2 regions of the Halopseudomonas pelagia genome follow, and region 2 is predicted to be linked to the other one. Evidence: predicted binding sites of a transcription regulator. Region 2 holds the regulator's gene; the other holds the start of a gene.
What was found. The regulator sigma-54, encoded in region 2, starts transcription at its own class of promoters, with help from an activator protein. The targets are predictions, from matches to a motif close to ANTGGCATNNANNTTGCTNT.
Positions count from the first base shown of each region.

Region 1 (11,745 bases), 2.0 Mb from region 2:
TGCCCCTCGGCATCCGTCAGTGATTCGCACAGATAGAGCATGCCGCCGCATTCGGCGTGAATCGGCTTGCCGGCATCATGGTGCTCGCGGATAGCAGCCTGCATCGCCTGGTTGCCGCCCAACTCGGCCAGATGCAGTTCGGGATAACCGCCCGGCAGATACAGGCTGTCGATCTCGGGCAGTTGGGTATCGGTCAGCGGCGAGAAGAACAGCAGCTCCGCGCCCAGTTGCGCCAGCAGATCCAGATTGGCCTGGTAGATAAAGGCAAAGGCGCTATCCCGCGCCACACCGATACGTACGCCTGCCAGCGCTGCACTAGATGTACCAGCTGGAGCAGCCTCCGGCGCGCTGAAGCGAATCGGCGCAGGTAACTGGGTATCAGCACTGGCCAGTAGCGCATCGGCTGCCGCATCCAGCCGGGCATCCAGATCCGCCAGCTCATCCGCCTGCACCAAACCCAGATGCCGACTCGGCAAGCCGATGGCTTCACTGCGCGGCAGCGCGCCGAACCAGGCACAACTATCGGGCAGGCAATCGCGCAGTATCTCGCCATGCCGGGCACTGCCAACCTTGTTGGCCAGCACCCCGGCAAAGGGCAAGCCAGCCTGATAGCTCGCCAGGCCGTGGGCCATGGCGCCAAAGGTCTGGGCCATGCCGGAGCCATCGATCACCGCCAGCACCGGCACCCCAAAGCAGCGCGCCAGATCCGCCGCTGAGGGCGTACCGTCAAACAGCCCCATGACCCCTTCAATCAGAATCAGGTCGGACTCGGCGGCCGCCTTGCTGAGTAGCTTGCGGCTTTCCTGCTCACCGATCATCCACAGATCGATCTGATAGACCGGTCGCCCGCTGGCGCGCTGCAGTATCATCGGATCGAGAAAGTCCGGTCCGCACTTGAACACCTGCACCCGTTTGCCCTGCCGACTATGCAGCCGGGCCAAGGCTGCGGTGATGGTGGTCTTGCCCTGCCCTGAAGCAGGCGCGGCGATCAGCAGTGCCGGGCACTGCTGCTCTGTGACGACGGATTCGGTCAAAACTCCACTCCCTTCTGCGCCTTGATGCCGGATTTGAATGCATGCTTAACCACGCCCATCTCGGTCACGGTATCGGCAGCGTCTATCAGAGCCGGTGGCGCGCCACGACCGGTGACCACCACATGCTGGGCCATGGGTCGCGAGCCGATATCCTGTAATACCTGATCCAGCGACAGGTACCCGTATTTCAGCGCAATATTCAGCTCATCCAGCACCACCAGCGCTACCGTGGGATCGCTCATCAGTTCCACCGCCACCGCCCAGGCGGCTTGCGCCTTGGCGATATCGTCCTGACGGTCCTGGGTTTCCCAAGTAAAGCCGGCGCCCATGACGTGGTAGCGCACCTGCTCGGGAAAGCGCCGGAAGAAGGTTTCTTCTCCGGTGCTGCGCGCGCCCTTGATAAACTGCACGATGCCCACTTGCAAGCCGTGACCCAGACTGCGAGCAGCCATGCCGAAGGCCGAACTGCTCTTGCCTTTGCCGTTGCCAGTCAGCACCAGCAGCAGGCCGTGCTCTTCCTGAGCCTGGGCAATTTTCTCGTCGACAATGGCCTTCTTGCGCTGCATGCGCAGCCGATGACGCTCGTCGCGTTCGGCGCTATCGCTCATGCCTGGCGGCCTTGCTGCGCCTCACGCACCGCATAAACACGCATAACGATATAGATCACCGCAGCCGCACCCACATACAACGCCATGCTGCTCAGGTATTGCGGATAGTAGGTTGCGATGCGCTCAAGCATGCCGGAGAAAGTCGGGTTGTCGTAACGGCCGGAGAAAAAGTAGAAACCGCCGCTGGAAAACAGCTGACATACCAGTGCGCTGCTGAGCACGGCAGGGATCAGTACCAGCAGTGAGCTCAATTGCTCACGGTGCCAGCGCGCATACAGGCGGCCACCGAACCACAGCGCAGCATAGGCTGGCAACAGCATCCAATAGGCAACAGTCATGCAATGATGCCCGGCGTTGGTCCAGCCCACGCTCATAATGTCCATAAAGGTGGTTTGCAAAAACAGTAGAGGAAATACCCAGCGCGGCTTGAGCAACACACCGGCGAGGAAGAACACCGCCCAGGACGCGCTGGGCAGATTGACCAGGCTGAAATGGCTGCCACGGTTCATGGCGACCAGCAAAACAAGTACGATACCGATAGCCACCTGGCTACGTCTGGACAGTTCTAACATGGGTCATCCTCCTTGGATGGTTTTTAAGAAACAGGCGCTTTACAGCGCCTGGTAACGCAAAGTCAGATAGCCAGCCCGGCCCTGTTGCTGATAGGTCGCGGCGGTCTCGTAGTCGGTGTCGAACAGGTTGCTGATGCGCGCCTGCAGGCGCCAGGTATCACTCAACTGATATTCCGAGCGCAGATCGACGGTGTTGTAGCCGGACAACTCGGTGGTATTGGCGGCGTTATCCCAGCGCCGGCCTTCCACGTGCAGGCTGGCACCCAGGCCGACTCGGCCGAACCGACGGTCCAGATCCAGATTGAATATCTGCTCGGCCCGCCGCGGCAACAGATAGCCCTGGCCTGCTCGGTTTGATTCGTTGGCCGGGTCCTGCAGGGTGAGATTGCTGCTCAGGTCCCACCCCAGTACTTGGCTGACCGCCGATAGCTCGACGCCGTTGATCACCGCCTTGTCGATATTCTGCGCGCGCAAACCAGCGCCTTGATTGAAGTAGGCGATCAGATCGTCGATCTCGTTGCGGTACACCGCTACCGCCCAGCTGCCCCAGGCGTGCGCGCCATCCAGACCCAGTTCAAGGCTGCGCGAGGTTTCCTCGGAAATAGCCGGATTGCCAAAGCTGGGATGATAGAGCTGGTTGAAGGTCGGCGCCTTGAATGCGGTGCCGTAGCTGGCGCTGGCACGCAGGCTATCGCTGATGCTGTAGCCATAGCCGATGCTGCCGGTGTTGTAGGTGCCGTGCTGCTCGTTGTCGTCATGGCGAGCGCTGAGTTGCAGTTCGTGCCGCCCCAGCTGCGCCAGGTATTGGGCGTAGGCGCCGTGGTTATCGCGGCTGTCTTCGGCAAAATCAGTGCTGCCGTTGACCGAGTCCTGCAACAGGTCATAGCCCAGTGTCAGCACCTGCCCGGGCTTGAGCTGAACATCGTTTTGCCAGCTGAAGCTATCGCGACGGGTATCAATCCGCGTGTTGAATACATTGCCGTTGAAGGTATCGACTTTGTCTTCGCTGCGCCCTGCCTGCAGCGTCACCAGCCAGGGATCGGTCGGGGTAAAGCGCGCGCGCAAGCCGTGGGTACGCAGCAGATTGTCAGCGTTGGCCTTGAAGCCGGAGTCGTAATCATTGTGTGAACGCACCTCGATGACATGGCCATCCAGCTCCAGGCCATTATCGAAGCGATAGCCGGCGGTCATGTTCGCCGACCACTCGCGATAGCCGTCGTTATCCGGCTCAGGCGACGGCGCGCGCGGCCGCGCGTCAATACCCCGCGTACCCATGCTGGTCGCGCCCAGGTTGTACCAGGCGTTGCCCAGCCCGCCGGACACGCCGGCGCTACCCGCGTGATAGTTACGGCTACCGGCGGTGGCCGAAGCCCAGGGCTTGGCGCCCTGTTGCTCACCGCGACGGGTAAAGATCTGAATCACACCGCCTATGGCTTCGGAGCCATACAGGCTGGAGCGCGGGCCGCGCACCACTTCGATGCGTTCGATCTGCTCTACCGGCAAGTTCTGCAGGGCCACATCGCCGGTGGTCGCCGAACCCAGGCGTATGCCGTCGATCAACACCAGTACATGATTGCTGTTGGTACCGCGAATACCCAGCGCCTCGTTCTTGCCATGGCCGCCGGTATTGGTGATGTTGATGCCCGGCACCCGGCGCAGCAATTGCGCCACGCTGGTCGCTTGCAAGCGCTCAATCTCCGCGCGCTCGATTACGCTGACCGAGGCGATGCCCTGGCTGGCGGACAAGGAGGAACGCGTGGCGGTGACCACCTGATCATTCAAGCTGACGGAGTTGGCGAAGGAGAACGAGGACAGGCCCATGCAGGCCACCGCTACAGAAGCGGGAAAAGAACTGATAATGCGGTTACTGGACATGCGATTTCTGGCTCCGTCGTACCTACCCGTACGACACTGCTGAGAGGTAGCAGTCGGCGAAGCAAAAGGCAGACGGATCCGGCACAGCAGGAGACCGCACACCCGCAAAGCCCGCCGCTCTGCTGTGATATGCGTCAGGCCGGTCTCCGGGCTTGCGAGCGGATCCAATGATCCCGTCACCGCACCTTCCCATGCCGTTGGCACAGTGGTGTATGGCGGTGACGTGCCAGCCGATTCACATCGACTGACGCTCGCTTACCGTTGCGGGGGCAGCGCCGGAATTGTCTGCAACTGGCAGACGCACCGGCTTCCCAGTTTCACCCGCTGATTAGGCATCAGCGGGCACCTGAAGCGGGGTGAAGATTAGTGATTTTGTAACAAAGCGTCAACGCATTCTTGCCCTGCATCTGCCCAGCAGTTGCCAGATCAAGCCGAGACAGCCGCCTCGACCTTGCGCTGTTTTTCATACAAAAAGCGCAGCACGGCCTGGCGGTACTGGTTGTATTTTGGGTTGTCTGCCAGCGCGATCCTGTCACGCGGACGCGGCAAATCTATGTCCAGAATTTCACCGATAGTTGCCGACGGCCCATTGGTCATCATCACGATACGGTCGGACAGCAGCACCGCCTCATCCACATCGTGAGTGATCATGATCACGGTATTTTTCAGGTCGTTCTGGATGCGCATGACTTCGTCCTGCAGGTGGGCGCGGGTCAATGCATCCAGCGCGCCGAAGGGCTCATCCAGCAACAGCACCTTGGGTTCCATGGCCAATGCGCGGGCGATACCGACACGCTGCTTCATGCCGCCGGAGATTTCGCTCGGCAGTTTGTCCAGCGCGTGGCTCATATGCACCATGTTCAAATTGTGCCGCACCCATTCGTCCTTTTCCTTGGCGTTCTTGCTGCGCCAGACCTTGTTCACCGCGATGGCGACGTTCTGATACACCGTCAGCCAGGGCAGCAGGGAATGATTCTGGAATACCATGCTACGGTCCGGGCCTGGATCGCTGACTTCCTTGCCATCCAGAATCACCGCGCCGGAGGTGGAATCCATCAGGCCGGCCACGATATTCAGCACTGTGGACTTGCCGCAGCCGGAGTGGCCGATGATGGAAATGTATTCGCCCCGCGCCACACTCAGGTTGATATCCACCAGCACCTCGGTGGACATCTTGCCGGTGGTGAAGGTCTTGGAGACTTTTTCGATATTCAGATAACGACTCATATGCTGCTCCTTAACTGGCTGAGGTGCCGCGGGTAACCAGGCGACCAATCCAGGCCACCAGGCGATCCAGGAAGAATCCCACCACGCCGACGTAGATCAGGGCCAGGATGATGTCGCTGATCAGCGACGCGTTCCACGCATCCCAGATAAAGAAACCTATGCCTACGCCGCCAATCAGCATTTCCGCTGCGACGATCGCCAGCCAGGACAGACCCACACCGATACGCAACCCGGAGAAGATATAGGGCGCGGCCGCAGGCAACATGATCTTGCCGAAGTACTCGAATCCATTCAGCCGCAGCACCCGGGCAACGTTGCGGTAATCTTCTGGGATATTGCGCACGCCCACCGAGGTATTGATGATGATCGGCCAGATCGCGGTGATGAAGATGACGAAGATCGCCGAGGGGTTACTGTCCTGAAAACCCGCCAGTGACAGCGGCAGCCAGGCCAGCGGCGGCACGGTACGCAGCACCTGGAACACCGGATCCAGACCGCGCATGGCCCAGGTCGACTGCCCGACCAGCACACCCAGACTGATGCCCACCACCACCGCGAGCATATAGCCGTAGGCAACCCGCTCAAGGCTGGCGAGAATCTGCCAGGCCATGCCCACATCGTTGCCGCCATTGTCATAGAACGGGTCGATGATCAGCTCCCAGGTATCGGTCACCACCTGGGTAGGCGGCGGCAACGCGCTACCTTCCATGGAACAGAGCATCTGCCAGATGATCAGCAGCACCGCGGTGAAGATCAGCGGTGGCAGCACCTGGCGCATGAAAATCCCCCCGTAATGCTGCAGCCAGGCCGGCAGTTCGACGTTATGCCGCGGGTCCGGCTTTAGCTCCAGCGCATTAGCGGCATCAATCTTTACATTGGCGTTCATGGGCAAGCCCCTCATTGAATCTGACGTCATGTTCAGCTCATGGCCTTGATAGCCAGGCTATCCAGGTAGGCCATGGGGTTTTCCGGGTCGAAGGTCTTGCCATCGAAAAAGGTTTCGACGCCACGGGACGTGGACGTGGGGATCTGCTCCGCCGGTACGCCAAGGCTGGTCGCGGCTGCCCGCCAGAGATCCTCGCGGTTGACCTTGTCGACCAGCGCGTCCATGTCCAGATCCTGCGGCAGATAACCCCAGCGGATATCTTCGGTGATAAACCACTTGTCATGGCTCTTGTACGGATAAGAGGCGTTGTCCTTCCAATAGCGCATCTGGTTGTCGCTGTTCTCGACCACCTTGCCGTTGCCGTAGTCGAAGTTGCCCTTCATGCGTTCAACCACGTCGTTGAACGGTGCATTGATCCAGCGGCGCTTGGAGCAGATCTTCGCCACTTCTTCGCGGTTGGCCGGGTCTTCGCAGAACATCTGCGCTTCCATCACCGCCTTGATCAATGCCTGGGCGGCATTGGGGTTGGCATCTACCCAGTCGGCGCGCATGCCCAGCGCCTTCTCCGGGTGGTTATGCCACAACTCGCTGGTGGTCAGCGCGGTATAGCCGATCTTCTGGTTGATCAACTGCTCGTTCCACGGCTCGCAGACGCAGAAGGTATCCATGCTGCCGACCTTCATGTTGGCGACCATCTGCGCCGGGGGCACGACGATGGTGGAAATGTCGCTGTTCGGATCGATGCCGCCCGCTGCCAGCCAATAGCGCATCCACAGATCATGAGTACCGCCGGGAAAGGTCATTGCTGCGCTGACCGGCTTGCCAGTGGCTTTTTTCGCCTCAAGCGCCGCCTTGAATGGCTGGCTGTCCACGCCCAGCTTCAGGTTTGCGTATTCCTGCCCTACCGATATGCACTGCCCGCCCAGATTCAGACGGGCGAGAATATACATGGGCGTGGGGATATTGTTCGCGGTCATCGCCCCGGTGGTGATCAGATACGGCATGGGCGTGAGGATGTGTGCGCCGTCGATGCCGTTACGCGCCGAGCCCAGCACCAGATTGTCCCGCGTGGTGCCCCAGGAAGACTGCTTGAGCACCTCTACATCGGTCATGCCGTGCTTGGCGAAGAAGCCTTTTTCATCGGCTACAAACAGCGGCGCCGCGTCAGTCAGAGCAATAAAGCCCAATTTCGCCTTGGTGGTTTCCACCCCATCGCTGCCGGCGGCCCAAGCCGCTGTGCGCATGCCAGGCGGCAAGGAACTGAACAGCGCAGCACCACTGACAGCCGCTATGGAGTACTTGAGAAAGTCCCGACGCTTGATCATGCTCGGAGCGCCTTTGGCGTCCTTGGTGGTGTTGTCATCCATTGCTCAATCCCCTGAAAAAAGCACAAAAAAAACGGCGTACACGCAGGTTTCGATAAATAGCTCGAAACTCGGGTGGACGCCGTTGCCCATATTCATATGTAGAGGCCAGTCGATAACTCAGGCCTACCGGTATAAAGCAGAATGCGTGCCAAAAATCTGAATCATTGCAAAAACAAAGACTTCTGGTTATCGAAGAGGTTGATGGCTGGGCTAGTCGCTGAAAGTGCCGGGGCGCTCGCACAGTAACGGGGCGAGCGGGTTGCGAATGCGCTGAGCAGGTGCGTTTCGGTGGCGGGGAGCACCGTGCAATCAGAGCTTCGCTTTGCCCTGCAGCAGCTCGGCGTAATTGAGCAGATGCTGCGCCACATCAGCCAGTCGCTGGCTGCGCTCCATGGCCGCGTTCTGCAACATGCGATAGGCCGCGTCTTCGGTGAGCCCGTGCTGCTTCATCAACAGCGCCTTGGCGCGATCAATCAGCTTGCGCTCGTTCAACGACCGGCGGGCCTCTTCAAGCTCGACGCCTAACGCCTGCAAACGCAGGTTCTGGGCATGCAACACATCCATCACCGAGCGATTGAGCTGGCCTCCCAGGGAATCCGACGCATCCAGATCGGTTGACTGCAGATTGAAAACCCGGGTGGCCAAGAGGCTGGCGTCTTCATCAAGGCTAGCCAGGCGTTTCAACAACGCTCGATGGTTATCCAGATCCGATTGGGCTTGAAGGATCTTGCGCTGACACTGGCTGTGCAGGTGCTCGGTCATCTGATCTTCGAGTTGTTTCATCACATCAATGCGTTGGCTGGCCAGCTCGAACCAGATCTCCGCCAGCGCAGGGGCAATGGGTGACGCCTGCGAAGAGCGCAGGGCAACCTGCCTAAGTCTAGCCAACTCCACGACCGTCTGATCAGCGCGTAAGTTGCGCCATAGCCGGCGCAGGCCCGGCTCTGCATAGTCATTGAAAATCTCGAAGCAGCGCTTTTGCGCGTCCTCCAGAAAGCGCAGATGCGCCTGCGCTGCAGGATCGAAATAGCCCAGCGTGAAACCGGCAACCCCCGCCGCCCGCTCCTGCCCAGCCAGCTCCTTGCCCTGCATAAAGTTGAATAGCGCCACCAGATGGCGGGTAATTTGCGGATCGACGGCCGTATCGGCTGCCTCGAACACCACATTCAACAGCCCTTTGATAGGCCGGCTAAAGGCGCGGGTCGCGTCCATGGGCAGAATCTGCAGCAAGCGAATCCGCCGGCGTAATTCCGCGAAACTCTCGAAATAGTGCAGTACATAAGCGATATGGTTGAACAGCCGCGCCTTGTCAGCCCCGCAGCCAGATTCCAGATCAATGCGGGCGAAGCACTCAACTACCTGTTGCTGCATGCGCTGGCTATCTGCAGTCAGGTCGTCGAGGCCTGCGCGATAACGCTCCTCGTGGCTGCCCAGATAAATATTCGAGAAGCCGCGCTCGCGTTGCAGTGCATGGATCAAACGGCCGATGCAGCCGACCAGTTCGCAGGTCAGCTCCAGACTGCGTAGACCCTGCATTTCGCTACGCCGGGCGGCGAGCATGAAATCCAACGCACTCGCCATGACTGCCCTCCAGATGACGCGGTTAAGCTGCTAAGACCTCAGGTTAAACAAGGCAATTTTCATGCCTGAAGAAGGGGCCCAAAGAAGAGGGATCGGTTTCGGCTCTGTCAGCGATCGGCGGCGGAGCCCGGGGCGGGCCGACCGAGAATATGAAAGCGCTGTTCGACACCGGACTGATCGTAACTGCGCGCCAAAGTCTGCTGAATAAATGCCTGCGAGGCGCTGCCCGCCTCTTCCAGTTGTGCGCGCAGCTGTTCACGCAGTGCTACCTGACTGGCGAGCAACTCATCACTGACCTGCTGCTGCTTCTCATCGCGCAACAGCATCTCTTCAGCCTTGAGCAGGGCAAAATCGGTGATCACAATGGTGCCTGCGGCCGTGACAAAAGCCACTCCACCGGCCACCAGCGCTCCGGGACCAGTGGGCGCGGTAACCGCCGCCGCGCTGCCGCCAGCCGTAATCGCCAAGGCCATGCGTGGCGCCAACCGCACGGCAAAGCCCGCCAATACGCGACGGGCCGCCTGCATGGATGAAAGCGCCATCAGCCTCGGCACCAGCGCGCGGCGCGCCAGCAATACAAAGGCGCCGGTGCCAGCCACCATGGACGCCTGGGAACTGACTCGCCAGCGTTGGCGGTCCGCCTCTGTCGGGCTGAAGCCGCGCTGCAACGCAGCATCGACGTTCAGATTAAACTCAATCGCTCTTTCTCTGGCAGGCGCAGTAGGCTGCTGCTGGGCATAGATACCCAGCAACTGTCGGCGCACTACATCTGCCTGCTCCGCCAACACCCGGGAAAGTTCGGTATCGAGTTCGGACTCCAGCGCCGCTAGCCTGGCGTCCAATCCCGACTGCTTCAGTAAGTGAGTATTCAGGCGCCGTTGCAGATAGTCATCCAGATCCCCGCTCAGCGCATAGTAAAGACGACTGTAGGAACCGGGCATCGAATAATACCAGTCGAGATAACCGGGCAACGCCTGATGTGCCAACGCGAAACTGTCATCCAGCCAGCGGTCCAGCCACTGCTGAATATACCTGTCCGCATGGCGGCGTTGCTGAGTGCTGAGGCGCGACAGGTCCGTGTTGAACCGGCTCAGGGTAGCGCCGTCGAGGATCAGTTGCTGATCGTTGATCAGCACCGCAAACAGCTGATTGTCGCTGGCCCGCTCCTGCAGCAAACGCACGCCCGCAGTCAGGCCGGCGAATAGCAGTGCTACCATCACCAGCATGGCCAGCGGTTTGGCCCAACGGCTTGCATAAAGGCGTTTCATCGATGCTCCTGCGCAGCTGCGGCCTGCCTGTGGCCGGCTTGGGTCTCAGCATTCTTCACGCCAGCGGGCTTGCTACGAAGCGCAGCAATGCCAGTAAGCATGCGCATCCAGGCCCAGATAAAGGCGCTGCCACTGATCAACAGCAGGCTCCACGCCAGCACCCCGAGGATACCGCTGTTATCAGCATCACCCAGGGTATTCTGCAGCGCCCACTGCACGCTCAGCTCCAGTATCTGGTGGGCTCTTTCACTGAGCGCCAGCAGCGGCAGACTGCTCTGGCTATCCTGCATATGCCTGCCCAGCGCATCGATCCAGTCCATGCCTTGCATATTCGGCTGCGAGAGACTGAGCGACATCAGCAGATAACCGCACAAAAATAGCGCAGCACCCAACGGTACCAGCAGGCGGCGGCTCACGGCATTGAGTAACGGCGGTTTTACATGGCTTTGCAGTCTGCTGCGGAGCTTGCTGTCCAGCCACCACAGCAGTGGCAGGCCGACCAGCAACATCAGCCATAACCAGGGGCTCAGCCACAGCAGTTTGACCAGCATGAAAAGCGCCAGTACGGCTGACAGCAGCAGATGCCAGCTATTCAGCAGCCAACCACCCCGCAGCCGCACATGCCATAGCGAATCAGCCAGCAGGTATTGGTTCAACCAGGCGCTGCGACGCAGGCGTGCGGCCTCGATGCTGGAGGCAAAGATAAGGTAACCAGCCACCGCCCAGACCGGCAGCAACAGCCATCCCAGGTACGGCTCGGGCAAGTGGCGCCAGCCGAACAGGAAGAAAGCTGCCGTGAGCTGAAGAATATAAAGGCTTTGCAATGCATCACTCGCACGGGGAGAGGTCAGACGAGTTTACGCCTGCGGCTTGGCGGATGCATCCGTACCAGCACCAGTGGGTTTCTTACGCCGGAAGTCACACAAACAAAAGGCTGCGACTTCCGGCGAAGGGCCCGCTAAACCAGGCTATTGTTCGCATTGCGAGACGTCCATCGTCGGCAATCAGGCTCGAAGTACTCATAAAGGTTTTATCGTCGATCTGCGCCGTGCCGACTGGGCCGCGCCAACTCAAGAGCGACCCCCTTGCCGGTGACGCAATGTTGCCGCAACCTATTGCGGGCATACTCAGCGTTTATTGGCGATCGGCGGCGCCGACACGAGGTGCTATGGTGAGAATTCTACTGGTCGAGGACGAACTTCAGTTGGCTGAGACGTTACGCGCGGCGCTGGAGCGGGAACGCTTCATCGTTGATCATGCCGACCGGTTGGCGAGCGCGCGGGAGGCGGCGCTGCTCACCTCCTTCGACCTGGTCTTGCTGGACCGC
Region 1 is NZ_CP033116.1:3,207,973-3,219,717, forward strand. It holds gene EAO82_RS14910 (cobyrinate a,c-diamide synthase) at 1-1,034, opposite strand, end outside; gene cobO (cob(I)yrinic acid a,c-diamide adenosyltransferase) at 1,031-1,642, opposite strand; gene EAO82_RS14920 (hypothetical protein) at 1,639-2,214, opposite strand; gene btuB (TonB-dependent vitamin B12 receptor) at 2,254-4,089, opposite strand; cobalamin riboswitch at 4,209-4,454, opposite strand; gene EAO82_RS14930 (ABC transporter ATP-binding protein) at 4,516-5,316, opposite strand; gene ntrB (nitrate ABC transporter permease) at 5,327-6,094, opposite strand; gene EAO82_RS14940 (CmpA/NrtA family ABC transporter substrate-binding protein) at 6,235-7,569, opposite strand; gene EAO82_RS14945 (nitrate regulatory protein) at 7,879-9,150, opposite strand; gene EAO82_RS14950 (hypothetical protein) at 9,258-10,418, opposite strand; gene EAO82_RS14955 (hypothetical protein) at 10,415-11,242, opposite strand; gene EAO82_RS14960 (response regulator transcription factor) at 11,587-11,745, shown strand, end outside.
Region 1: a site for sigma-54 is predicted at 7,703-7,722, ahead of EAO82_RS14940 (CmpA/NrtA family ABC transporter substrate-binding protein). Genes of this name have one in related genera too.

Region 2 (11,745 bases):
GACCAAGCTGGTTTCCGGCCAGTGGACCGGCACCATGTGCCTGACCGAATCGCATTGCGGTACTGACCTGGGCATGCTGCGTACCAAGGCAGAGCCACAGGCCGACGGCAGCTACAAGCTCAGCGGCACCAAGATCTTCATCTCCTCGGGTGAGCACGATATGGCCGAGAACATCGTCCACATCGTCCTGGCCCGCCTGCCCGATGCACCGGCTGGTACCAAGGGTATCTCCCTGTTCATCGTGCCGAAGTTCCTGCCCGATGCGAATGGCGAGAACGGCGAGCGTAACGGCGTTAACTGCGGTTCGCTGGAACACAAGATGGGCATCCACGGCAACGCGACCTGCGTGATGAACTTCGACGGCGCCACCGGCTTCCTCATTGGGCCGCCGAACAAGGGCCTGAATGCGATGTTCACCTTTATGAACACCGCGCGCCTGGGTACTGCACTACAAGGTCTGGCGCATGCCGAGATCGGTTTCCAGGGTGGCATCGAGTACGCTCGCGATCGCTTGCAGATGCGTTCACTGACCGGTCCGAAGGCGCCAGAGAAGGCCGCTGATCCGATCATCGTGCATCCTGATGTACGCCGCATGCTGCTGACCATGAAAGCCTTTGCCGAAGGCAACCGCGCAATGGTGTATTTCACTGCCAAGCAGGTCGACATCGTCAAGAACAGCCAGGATGAAGAGCAGAAGAAGCAGGCTGACGCATTGCTGGCCTTCCTGACGCCGATTGCCAAGGCCTTCATGACCGAAGTTGGCTTCGAAGCTGCCAACCACGGCGTGCAGATCTACGGTGGCCATGGCTTTATCGCCGAGTGGGGCATGGAGCAGAACGTACGTGATGCGCGGATCTCCATGCTGTATGAAGGTACTACCGGCATCCAGGCACTGGATCTGCTCGGCCGTAAAGTACTGATGACCCAGGGCGAGGCGCTGAAGTGCTTCACCAAGATCGTGCACAAGTTCTGCCAGAACCAGGAAGGCAACGACTCCATCAAGGAATTCGTAACGCCGCTGAATCAGGTGAACAAGGAATGGGGCGAGCTGACCATGAAGGTTGGTATGGCTGCGATGAAGGACCGCGAAATGGTCGGCGCTGCGTCAGTGGATTACTGCATGTACTCCGGTTACGCTTGCCTGGCTTACTTCTGGGCCGACATGGCTCGCGTTGCAGCCGAGAAGCTGGCCGAAGGTACTTCTGACGAAGCCTTCTACCAGGCCAAGCTGCAGACCGCGCGTTTCTACTTCCAGCGCATTCTGCCGCGCACTCGCATGCACGTAGATGCGATGCTGTCAGGCGCAGACAACCTGATGGACATGCCTGCAGAGAACTTCGCTCTGGGTTATTGATCTTTCAGGTTGTAGTGCTGAAATAGTCGTACTGAGAAAGGCTGCTCCCGCAAGGGAGTGGCCTTTTTTGTGCTGATGGCTTTAGGCCGATGGCTACCGTGCCAGACGCACGCCGCTGAATTGCCAGCGCGCCTGGGCAGGAAAGAAATTCCGATAGCTATGCCGCGCATGGCTTTCTGGCGTAGCGACCGAGCTGCCGCGCAAGACCATCTGATTGAGCATGAATTTGCCATTGTATTCACCCACCGCGCCCGCCGCTGGCTGGTATCCGGGGTAGGCGAGATAGGCGCTGTTGGTCCATTGCCATACTTCCCCATGTAGTCCCGGCAGATCCTCTGATTGTGCAGCAAGCTCCCATTCCGCTTCAGTGGGCAAACGTGCCGCGGCCCAACGTGCATAAGCGTCCGCCTCGTAGAAACTGATGTGGCTGATTGGCGCATGGTGATTGAGCGGCACTTTCCCGTGCAGGGTAAATACGCTCCAGCCCTGTGCATCGTGCTGCCAGTAAAGCGGCGCCTGCCAGCCATGCAGACCGATATGGTCCCAGGCTTCCGACAGCCACAGCTCGGGCCGGCGATAACCGCCATCAAGCATAAACGCCAGATACTCTCCGTTACTGACATTGCGCGTGGCCAGTTCGAAGGGTTCCAGCCAGACCCGATGCCGGGGCCGTTCATTGTCAAAACTGAAACCCGAGCCCTGATGACCCATTTCGATCAGACCGCCAGAATAAGTCTGGAAAGCCGCGTCGAGGTCGTCGCCCGCACGGGGTGACTGATCCGCTGACTCTGCCCGCCAGGCAGGCGCTAGTGGGTTACAGCTGAAGTGGTGCTTGAGGTCGGTGAGTATCAGCTCCTGATGCTGCTGCTCGTGTTGCAGCCCCAGCTCGATCAGATCGAGCTCTGTATCGCGGAGATCGGAATCGGCAAGCAGGGCGAGCATATGCCGATCCACATGGTCGCGGTACTGGAGAACCCGGTCCAACCCAGGACGCGTGAGCAGGCCTCGTTCGGCGCGCAGGTGTCGCTCGCCGACGCCAATGTAATAGGAGTTGAACAGGACCTTGAAGTCCGGATCGAAGGCCGGTGGCGGGCGGCTCGACTGCGCAAGCAGAAAGGTCTCGAAAAACCAACTGGTATGCGCCAGGTGCCATTTCAGTGGACTGGCGTCGGGCATGGACTGCACCTGGCAGTCCTCTGCGCTCAAGCCTTCAACCAGTGCCAGGCTGTAGGCCCGTACTGAATTGAAGCGAGCGGCCAGTGAGGCGGCACGGGGTAATGGCTGAGGCAGGCTCATGCTTGCGCCAGAAACACGCCGAACCAGTGTTGTTCGTCGCTCCAGTAATGGTGCCGGGTAAAGCCCGCTTCCGACAACATGGCGGCAAAATCCGCTGAAGTGTACTTGTGCGAGTACTCGGTCAAGATACTCTCCCCCTGATCGAAATGCCTGACGCTGCCAGCGCCCAGGCCTACGTCGTGATCCGTTTGCGACACCAGGCGCATTTCGATACGGCTGTCGCGCTGATTGAAAACCGCATCATGCTTGAAGTTTTCGAGTTGGAAATCCGCCCGCAGTTCCCGGTTGACGACGTTAAGCACATTCAGATTGAAGGCGGCCGTGACTCCCTCACGATCGTCATAGGCGGCTTCGAGTATGGCGCGGGGCTTGACCAGATCAACGCCGATCAGCAACTTGCCGTGCTCGCCACAATGCTGGCGGATGCGCCGCAGCAGTCGTAACGCATCCGGTCTGGCGAAGTTGCCGATTGAGGAGCCGGGGTAAAAAAATACCGGAGGGGCCAGCGGCTGCTCCGACAACAGATCGCGCAATTCCAGCGACTGGGTGAAATCACTGACCACGCCGATACATTCAACGCCGGGATGGCTGATCGCTATTCTGGCCAATGAATGCTGAAGAAAGTCAGCGGCAATATCGACCCCTACCAAGCGCGAGGGCTGCACCTTGTCCAGCCATTTTCTGGATTTGGAGCAATCGCCACAGCCCAGATCGATCCATTGCGCGCCGCTGGGTAAGGCGGCGGCTATCTCGGCACCGCAGTGACTGAGAATCGCGGCTTCAGTGCGGGTAGGGTAGTACTCGTCGAGCTCGCAAATATGGGTAAAGAGCTCGCAGCCGATATCATCGTAGAAATACTTGGAGTCGATGCGTGCGGCGGGTTGCAGGAGGCGTTGGCGGAGGAGTTGATGCTCCCTGGTGTGATCTTCCACCAGGGTATTTTCCAGACGTGGCACGGCGAGGGCTGGGGTCACGGTCAGATCCTGTGCATTGTGGGCTCAGAATCTGAAAGCTAGCAGTAGGTCCGTGCTTTTGCCAACCGATCGGACGACAGGTCGTACCGTTCGGCTAGCAGGCAGCAGCCCAGAGGGTCATTACATATCCGCTTCCACGGTCTCGCGGATCAGCTTGAACAACTTGCGTGCAGCGGCTGGCGGCTTGTTTTCGGCGGCTTCCTTGCTGGCCTGGCGCACCAGTTGCCGCAGCGTCTGGCGCTCGGTTTGCGGGTAGGCGCTCATAAAGGCTTGCTGCTCTTCTGCACTGCCGGTCAGCAACCGATCGCGCCAGCGCTCCATTTGATGAAAATGCTGAGCGTGCGCCTGAGTACTGCTGTCCAGCCGGTCGATATAAGCGCGAATGGCGTCTACGTCCTGATCCTTCATCAGCTTGCCGACAAAACTCAGATGGCGCTTGAGCGCGCCGCGGGCGGTGTGCCGGTGTGCTTCTTCAAGGGCAACGCGCAGTTCTTCGGTCAGCTCGAGTTTCTGTAGCTGGGCCGGCTTGAGTTCGACCAGGCGGCGGCCCAGATCGCGCATCTCTTGCAGCTCGCGCTTGACCTGAGTTTTGCTGATGCCTTCCTCGTACTGTTCGTCGTCGTAAAACTCTGTCATGGTCACCTCGTTGCGGCCCGGCTGCGGGTACGTTTCAATGCGCCATGATACCCGTTCACAGCAGCGCTGTCCGAGGTACAATGCCTGCCTTAGAGGAGATTACATGAGCCAGATTCAACCAGCCCAACTCGAAGACCCCGAAATCCTGCGCGCCGAATTGGAGCAACGGGTTGCCTTTATTCTGGACGAATCGCGTCGCCAGGGCGCGACCGCCTGTGAGGTGGGTGTCAGTCAGAATACTGGCCTGTCAGTGGGCGTGCGTCAGGGAGAGGTTGAAACCGTCGAGTTCAATCGCGACCAGGGCTTTGCGATCACACTATACGCAGGGCAACGTAAAGGCTCGGCGAGCACCTCCGACACCTCGGACGAAGCCATTCGCTCGGCTATCGAAGCTGCGCTGGGCATCGCCCAGCATGCCTCCGAAGACAGTTTCGCAGGGCTCGCCGATCCCCAGTTGATGGCCACTGAATTGCCGGATCTGGATCTCTATCATCCCTGGGCGTTGAGTGCCGAGCAGGCTATCGAGCGGGCTCTGGTGTGTGAGAACGCCGCGCTGGAGATGGACCCGCGGTTGACCAGCGACAGTGCCAATATCAGCACCCAGCAAGGCTGCCGGGTTTATGGCAACAGCAATGGTTTTATCGGCAGTTCGCTGGGCACTCGGCATAGTGCTTCGGCGGTGATGATCGTGGCATCGGATCAGGGTATGCAGCGCGACTATTGGTATGGTGTTGACCGTTTGGCGGCCAATCTGCCGAGTGCCGAGGCTCTGGGTCGCAAGGCGGCGCAGCGCACGCTGGCACGGTTAGGTACGCGCACAGTCAAAACCGCCAAAGTCCCGGTCTTGTTCGCCGCAGATCAGGCTTCGGGGCTGCTGGGACATTTGATTGGTGCGATTGCTGGCGGCGCAGTCTACCGGCAATCGACTTTTTTGCTGGATGCCATGGGTCAGCCGATATTTCCTGACTGGGTAACCATCGACGAGCGGCCCTATATGCCCCGTGCTCTCGGCAGCTCCGCGTTTGATGGTGACGGTCTGGCGACTCGCGAACAGGCGTTCGTTGATCAGGGCGTGTTGCGTAGCTGGGTCCTGGGCACCTACTCCGGGCGCAAGCTCAATTTGCCGAGTACCGCAAATGCGGGGGGCGTGCACAACCTGCACGTGACCAGCAACGCCGGCGATTTACCGGCGCTGCTCAAGGAAATGGGCACCGGGCTGTTGGTGACCGAATTGATGGGGCAGGGCATCAACGGGGTGACCGGTGACTATTCACGCGGTGCTGGGGGCTTCTGGGTGGAGAATGGCGAAATCCAGTTCCCGGTGCAGGAAGTGACTATCGCCGGCAATCTGAAAGACATGTTCGCCAATTTGCGCTGTGTCGGCTCGGATATTGAGCGTCGCGGTAATAATCTGACCGGCAGCTGGCTGGTAGACGGCATGACGGTGGGAGGGGAGTGAGACGCAGCGGCAAGCTTCAAGTTGCACGCTGCAAGCGGCAAGCGGCAAGTAAAGCCAGGGGTTTGAGAGTTCTGGGTTTGGTTTTTGGTCCGCTTGGATTCCCGCCTGCGCGGGAATGACGGGGGGGCGGCGGGAATGACGGGGGATCAGCGGAATGACGGGGGATCGGCGGGAATGACTGGGCGGGTTGTGGGATAGCTGGGTGCCGGTTACCATTTTGCAGCTTGCAGCTTGCGCTACTCCCCCTCGCCGAAATAATCCTCGATCAAGGCCAATAGTTCCTCCATGGCTTGATCCGCTTCTTCGCCTTCGCAGCTGATACAGACTTCCGAGCCTTTACTTGCGGCCAGCATCATCACTTGCATGATGCTTTTGCCGTCGACCAATTCTTCTTCGTTTCCGCCGATTTTCACCTGACAGCCATAGCGGTTGGCCACGCCGACGAATTTTGCGGCGGCGCGGGCATGCAGGCCGAGTTTGTTGATGATTTGTACGCGGGTCGTTGGCATCGTCAGGGCAGGTCGCGGTGGCGGATCAGCAGGTTCGGGATGCTTGTGGACAGTTCCTTGACCAATCGTTCGGTCAGGTAAACCGAGCGGTGATGACCGCCAGTGCAACCGATGGAAATGGTCATGTAGCTGCGTTCGCCCGCCGCGTAGCGGGGCAGCCATTTACTCAGGAACTGGTGAATATCGTCATACATTTCCTGCACTTCGGGCTGGGCTTGCAGGTAATCGCAAATTTGCGGGTCACGGCCAGAATAGGGCCTCAACTCGGCTTTCCAGTAGGGATTGGGCAGGCAGCGCACGTCAAATACCAGGTCGGAGTCGACTGGAACGCCGCGCTTGAAGCCAAAAGACTGGATCATCACTGAGGTGCCGTGGGACTGGCTGCCCAGCAAACGCTGCTTCAGCAAGTCCCGCAGCTGATACAGGTTGAGATGGCTGGTATCGATCTTCAGGCCGGCCAGATCAATGATCGGCTCAAGTAAACGTAATTCTGCGGCCAGTGCCTCTCCCAGCGAATGCGTACCATTGGTCAGCGGGTGTTTGCGTCGGGTTTCCGAGAAACGCTTGATCAGTACTTCATCAGTAGCGGCTAGAAACAGAATGTCGCATTGAACGCCGGCTTCACGCACCTGCTGCAGCAGCTCGGGAAAACGCTCCAGATCACTGGGCAGATTCCGTGCGTCGATACTGATGGCGACTTTGGGCAGATTCAAACCGGTATTATTAACCTGCTTGGCCAGCTCCGGCAGCAAGCCAGCAGGCAGGTTGTCTATGCAGTAATAGCCGTTGTCTTCCAGCAGATGCAGAGCTGTACTCTTGCCGGATCCAGAGCGTCCGCTGACGACAACCAGACGCATGGGTCAGCTCCCGTCGTCTTCGCTGGTCATGATGCGGTACAGACTCTCGGCGTCCGGTGCGTTGCGCAGGGCTTCGCGCAAGCTAGACTGATCCAGCTTGCCGGCAAGCATCTTGAGAATCTGCAAATGCTGCTCGGTAGCCTCAAGCGGCACCAGCAACACAAAAATCAGGTCGACGGGCTCGCCATCAAGGGCGTCATAGTCGATTTTGGATTCGAGTTGCAATAACGCGCCAACAGCCTTGTGACAGCCCTCCAGGCGGCAGTGCGGAATGGCGATACCATTGCCGAAGCCGGTGGAGCCCAGTTTTTCACGGGCGATGAGGCTTTCATAAATGCTGTCGGGATCAAGATGGCTATGCTGGGCGACCAGTTTGCCAATCAGCTCCAGAACGCGCTTTTTTGAAACCCCCTGCACACCGGCAAAGGTGCGCTCGGGGGTGAGTATGTGATCAATTTGCATAATGATGCGGAGAGTCTGCCTTAACGGTCGTTGACGCCTTGCTGGCGATTCAGGTTCTTTTCCTTGTACTTGATCAGTTGACGATCAAGCTTGTCCGTCAGTAAATCTATGGCTGCATACATATCCGTATGCTCGGCATTGGCGACTACTTCGCCCCCGGCCACGTGGAGTGTAGCTTCGGCCTTCTGGCGCAGCTTTTCAACTTCCAGGGTGACTTGTACGTTGGTTATCTTGTCGAAGTGTCGCTCGAGACGTGACATTTTCTCGTTGACGTAATCGCGCAATGCATCGGTGATGTCCAGTTGATGACCGCTAAGGTTCAGTTGCATACGACTTCTCCTGATTGGCTTGGAGTAACAGGGAACCGTGCTTGGCTCCCTATGGTGCCACCTGCTATCACTAAAATCGTTATTGCATGCTGGCTAGACCAGCCGTTTGCGTTCGCTCGAAGGGGCGATGTTGAGCGACTCGCGGTATTTGGCGATGGTTCTGCGGGCCACATCGATGCCCTGTTCTTCCAGTAAACCAGCGATCTTGCTATCGCTCAATGGTTTCTTCGGGTTTTCTGCTGCCACCAGCTTTTTGATCAGCGCGCGGATGGCGGTGGAGGAGAATTCACCGCCTTCTGCGGTGCCGACATGGCTGGAGAAAAAGTATTTTAGCTCGAAGATGCCGCGTGGGGTATGCATGTATTTCTGCGTCGTTACGCGCGAAATGGTCGACTCGTGCATGCCCACCGCCTCGGCGATATCGTGCAGCACCAGGGGTTTCATCGCTTCTTCGCCATGCTCCAGGAAGCCGCGCTGATGCTCGACGATCTGCGTGGCGACTTTCATCAGTGTTTCGTTGCGGCTTTGCAAGCTCTTGATGAACCAGCGTGCTTCCTGCAAATGATTACGCAGGTAAGTGTTGTCCTGGCTGGCATCCGCGCGGCGGACCATGGAGGCGTAATGATTGTTCACCCGCACCTTGGGTACTGACTCCTGGTTCAGCTCGACAATCCAGCGCTTGTTGTCACGGTGCACGATCACATCGGGAATCACATATTCGGGCTCGCCCGAGGCGATTTCCGAGCCAGGGCGCGGATTGAGCGTCTGTATCAGGCTGATCGCGCGGCTCAGTTGCTCTTCCTTCAGCCGGGTCCGGCGCATCAGTTGAGTAAAATCGCGGCTGCCGAGCAGTTCCAGGTGATCCTTGACGATCTTCTGCGCCTGTTCGAGCAGGGGGGTGTCCTTGGGAAGCTGGCGCAGTTGCAGATAGAGGCATTCACTGAGGTTGCGCGCGCCGACACCCAGAGGTTCGAACTGCTGAATGCGGTGCAGAACCATCTCTACTTCATCCAGCTCGACTTCCAGCTCGGGATCGAGCGAGGCAAGAATCTCCTCCAGGGACTCTTCCAGATAGCCGTCGGCGTTGATCGCATCGATCAACGACAGCGCTATCAACTGATCGGTTTCCGACAGCGGAATCAGGTTGAGCTGCCATTCCAGATGGCTTTGCAATGTCTCGCCAGAGCCGGTGCGGGCGGTAAAGTCCCACTCGTCGTCATCCTGGCTGGGTAGCGAGCTGGCTGAGGTCTGGTATACGTCATCCCATTGCGTGTCCACCGGCAGCTCACTGGGGATCTGCTCGTTCCAGTTGCCTTCTTCTTCGGCCTGACTGTGTTGCTCAATCGCGTCCATCGCCACCGGTTCCGGGATGGTGACCGCCGGCGCGTCATCCTTGTCCAAGCCATTTTCCTGGCTCGGAGAGAAATCATCATCGCCTTCATCAGCCATCTCCAGCATGGGATTGGCTTCCAACGCCTCCTGGACCTCTTGCTGGAGGTCCAGACTGGATAGCTGCAACAGTCGGATGGCTTGCTGCAGCTGCGGCGTCATCGTCAGCTGCTGCCCCATCTTGAGGGCGAGCGATGGTTTCATGTTTGAGCGTATTACCTTGTGCGCAATGTTAAATCGATAGCGTTAATCGACAGAATTTTAGCATGCATGGTCGGTTGAATATCTACAGGCGGAAGGCGTGCCCCAGATACACGTCTTTCACCGTCTGGTTGGCCAGGACGGTTTCAGCGTCGCCTTCGGCAATGATATGCCCGTCGTTGACGATATAGGCTTTGTCGCAGATATCCAGTGTTTCTCGCACATTATGATCGGTGATGAGTACACCGATGCCCTTGCTTTTCAGGTGCTGGATAATCTGTTTGATATCGTTGACCGATATCGGATCAACGCCGGCGAAAGGTTCATCCAGCAGAATGAACTTGGGTTCGGTGGCCAGAGCGCGAGCGATCTCCGCGCGGCGGCGTTCGCCACCGGACAGGCTCATACCCAGACTGTTGGCCAGGTGATGGATGTGGAATTCACGCAATAGCGACTCCAGCGCGTCCGCGCGGCCTTGCTTGTTCAGGTCTTTGCGGGTTTCCAGGATCGCCATGATGTTATCGGCGACGCTGAGCTTGCGAAAAATGGAGGCTTCCTGAGGCAGGTAGCCGATACCCTGGCGTGCCCGACCGTGCATGGGCAGCTTGGTCACATCCACGCCGTTGACCAGAATATTGCCTTCGTCAGCTTTGACCAAGCCGACAATCATGTAGAAGCACGTGGTTTTGCCTGCCCCGTTGGGCCCGAGCAGACCGACCACTTCGCCGCTGTTGATGGAGACCGATACATCCCGTACGACTTTGCGGGATTTATAGGCTTTGGCCAGGTGACGCGCTTCCAGTGTGGTCATGGGTTGGCCGGTTCAGTGCGTTTGCGTGGCTGGATGAGGATTTCGATCCGGTCCTGCTCGCCACCAGTGCCGCCGTCGCTGTTGGCGCGGCCGGCGTCCACCACCTCGCGGGTGATGTCATAGCTGATGTATTCACCCTGAAAGGTATTGCCGTCCTGCTCCAGAAAGGCCTCGTCGATCAGCACTACGCGGTCGGCATCGGCCAGATATTCAATAGTCTGGCCGCGGGAATCCACTGGCGAGCCGCCTTCGGGCGTCTGCTTGTAAGTCGCAGGTGTGCCCTGGCTGACAATCTTGCTCACCGCGCCCTCGGCGTCGGTGTTCAGCGTCACCCGGTTGCCGGTCAGGCGCATGCTGCCTTGGGTGATGATGACATTACCGGTGTAAATGGCGGTGTTGCTGCGGTCATCCAGCGTCGCGCTGTTGGCCTGAATGCGGATGGGTTGGTCACGGTCGGCGGCAAACACTGCCGCGGACATTCCCAGCCCCAGTACCAGGGCCGCGAGGCCCAGGGATTTAACGCACCTCATGTTGACCCCTTACGGTGGACAGCAGCTCTAGGCGGCCGTCGTTAAGATAAACCTGCATGCCGACAGCGTTGGTCACGTTGCCGGCGTTTTCGATTCTAACGCTTTGTGCGGTTTCGGCATAATTTCGCGCGGGAAACAGCGTCAGCGCCTGTGTCGTCATGCGTCGGTCGGTTTGGGCGGGATTCTGGCTCTGCAGCAAGACATTATCGGTCAGTTCAACCTGATCGCCTGCCTGCGTAACGACGCCGTGCTCTGCTTCCAACAGCCAGGGCTCACCGTCCTCCGCCCGGTAAAAAATCAACCGCGGACTCTCCAGCTTGGTGCTGTCGTCGTCGGCTTGATGGGTGGCGCGGACGCTGGTCAGTTCATAGGCCGGCGTACCCTGCTCGTTGAGCATGAGTATGCGATTGTTTTCCATGAAGAAGTCCGGCTGATTGGGATCGCTGATGGTCAGGCTGTCATTGAAGCTGGCCGGCCGGATATTGAAATAACCGATCGACAGGCCTAGCACCACCGCCAGGCCAATAAAGCCGGCAGTCAGCAGATAGCGCGGAATTTTCGGAATAGTCGGCATCAGAGGTAGGCTGCCCGGGCGTTATCAAGCGAACCCTGCGCGTACATGATCAGTTCGCAGAACTCGCGCGCTGCACCAGCTCCGCCTGATGCTTCGGTAATGCCGTGCGCATGCTCACGGACGAAAGAATCAGCGCTGGCGACGGCTATACCCAGGCCAACGCGACGCATCACCGGCAGATCTGGCAGGTCGTCGCCCAGAAAGGCAATCTGCTCCAGCTCAAAGTCCAGCACGTTGCGCAGCTCGGCCAGAGCATTGAGCTTGTCTTCGCGGCCTTGAATCAGGTGACGAATGCCCAGGTTGGCGGCGCGCTTTTCCACCAGCGGCGACGAACGGCCGCTGATAATGGCAACTTCCACCCCCG
Region 2 is NZ_CP033116.1:1,186,681-1,198,425, forward strand. It holds gene EAO82_RS05600 (phenylacyl-CoA dehydrogenase) at 1-1,354, shown strand, start outside; gene egtB (ergothioneine biosynthesis protein EgtB) at 1,448-2,650, opposite strand; gene egtD (L-histidine N(alpha)-methyltransferase) at 2,647-3,624, opposite strand; gene yjgA (ribosome biogenesis factor YjgA) at 3,745-4,260, opposite strand; gene pmbA (metalloprotease PmbA) at 4,364-5,719, shown strand; gene EAO82_RS05625 (HPr family phosphocarrier protein) at 5,956-6,228, opposite strand; gene rapZ (RNase adapter RapZ) at 6,231-7,085, opposite strand; gene ptsN (PTS IIA-like nitrogen regulatory protein PtsN) at 7,089-7,550, opposite strand; gene hpf (ribosome hibernation-promoting factor, HPF/YfiA family) at 7,568-7,876, opposite strand; gene EAO82_RS05645 (RNA polymerase factor sigma-54) at 7,970-9,469, opposite strand; gene lptB (LPS export ABC transporter ATP-binding protein) at 9,552-10,277, opposite strand; gene lptA (lipopolysaccharide transport periplasmic protein LptA) at 10,274-10,807, opposite strand; gene lptC (LPS export ABC transporter periplasmic protein LptC) at 10,794-11,381, opposite strand; gene EAO82_RS05665 (KdsC family phosphatase) at 11,381-11,745, opposite strand, start outside.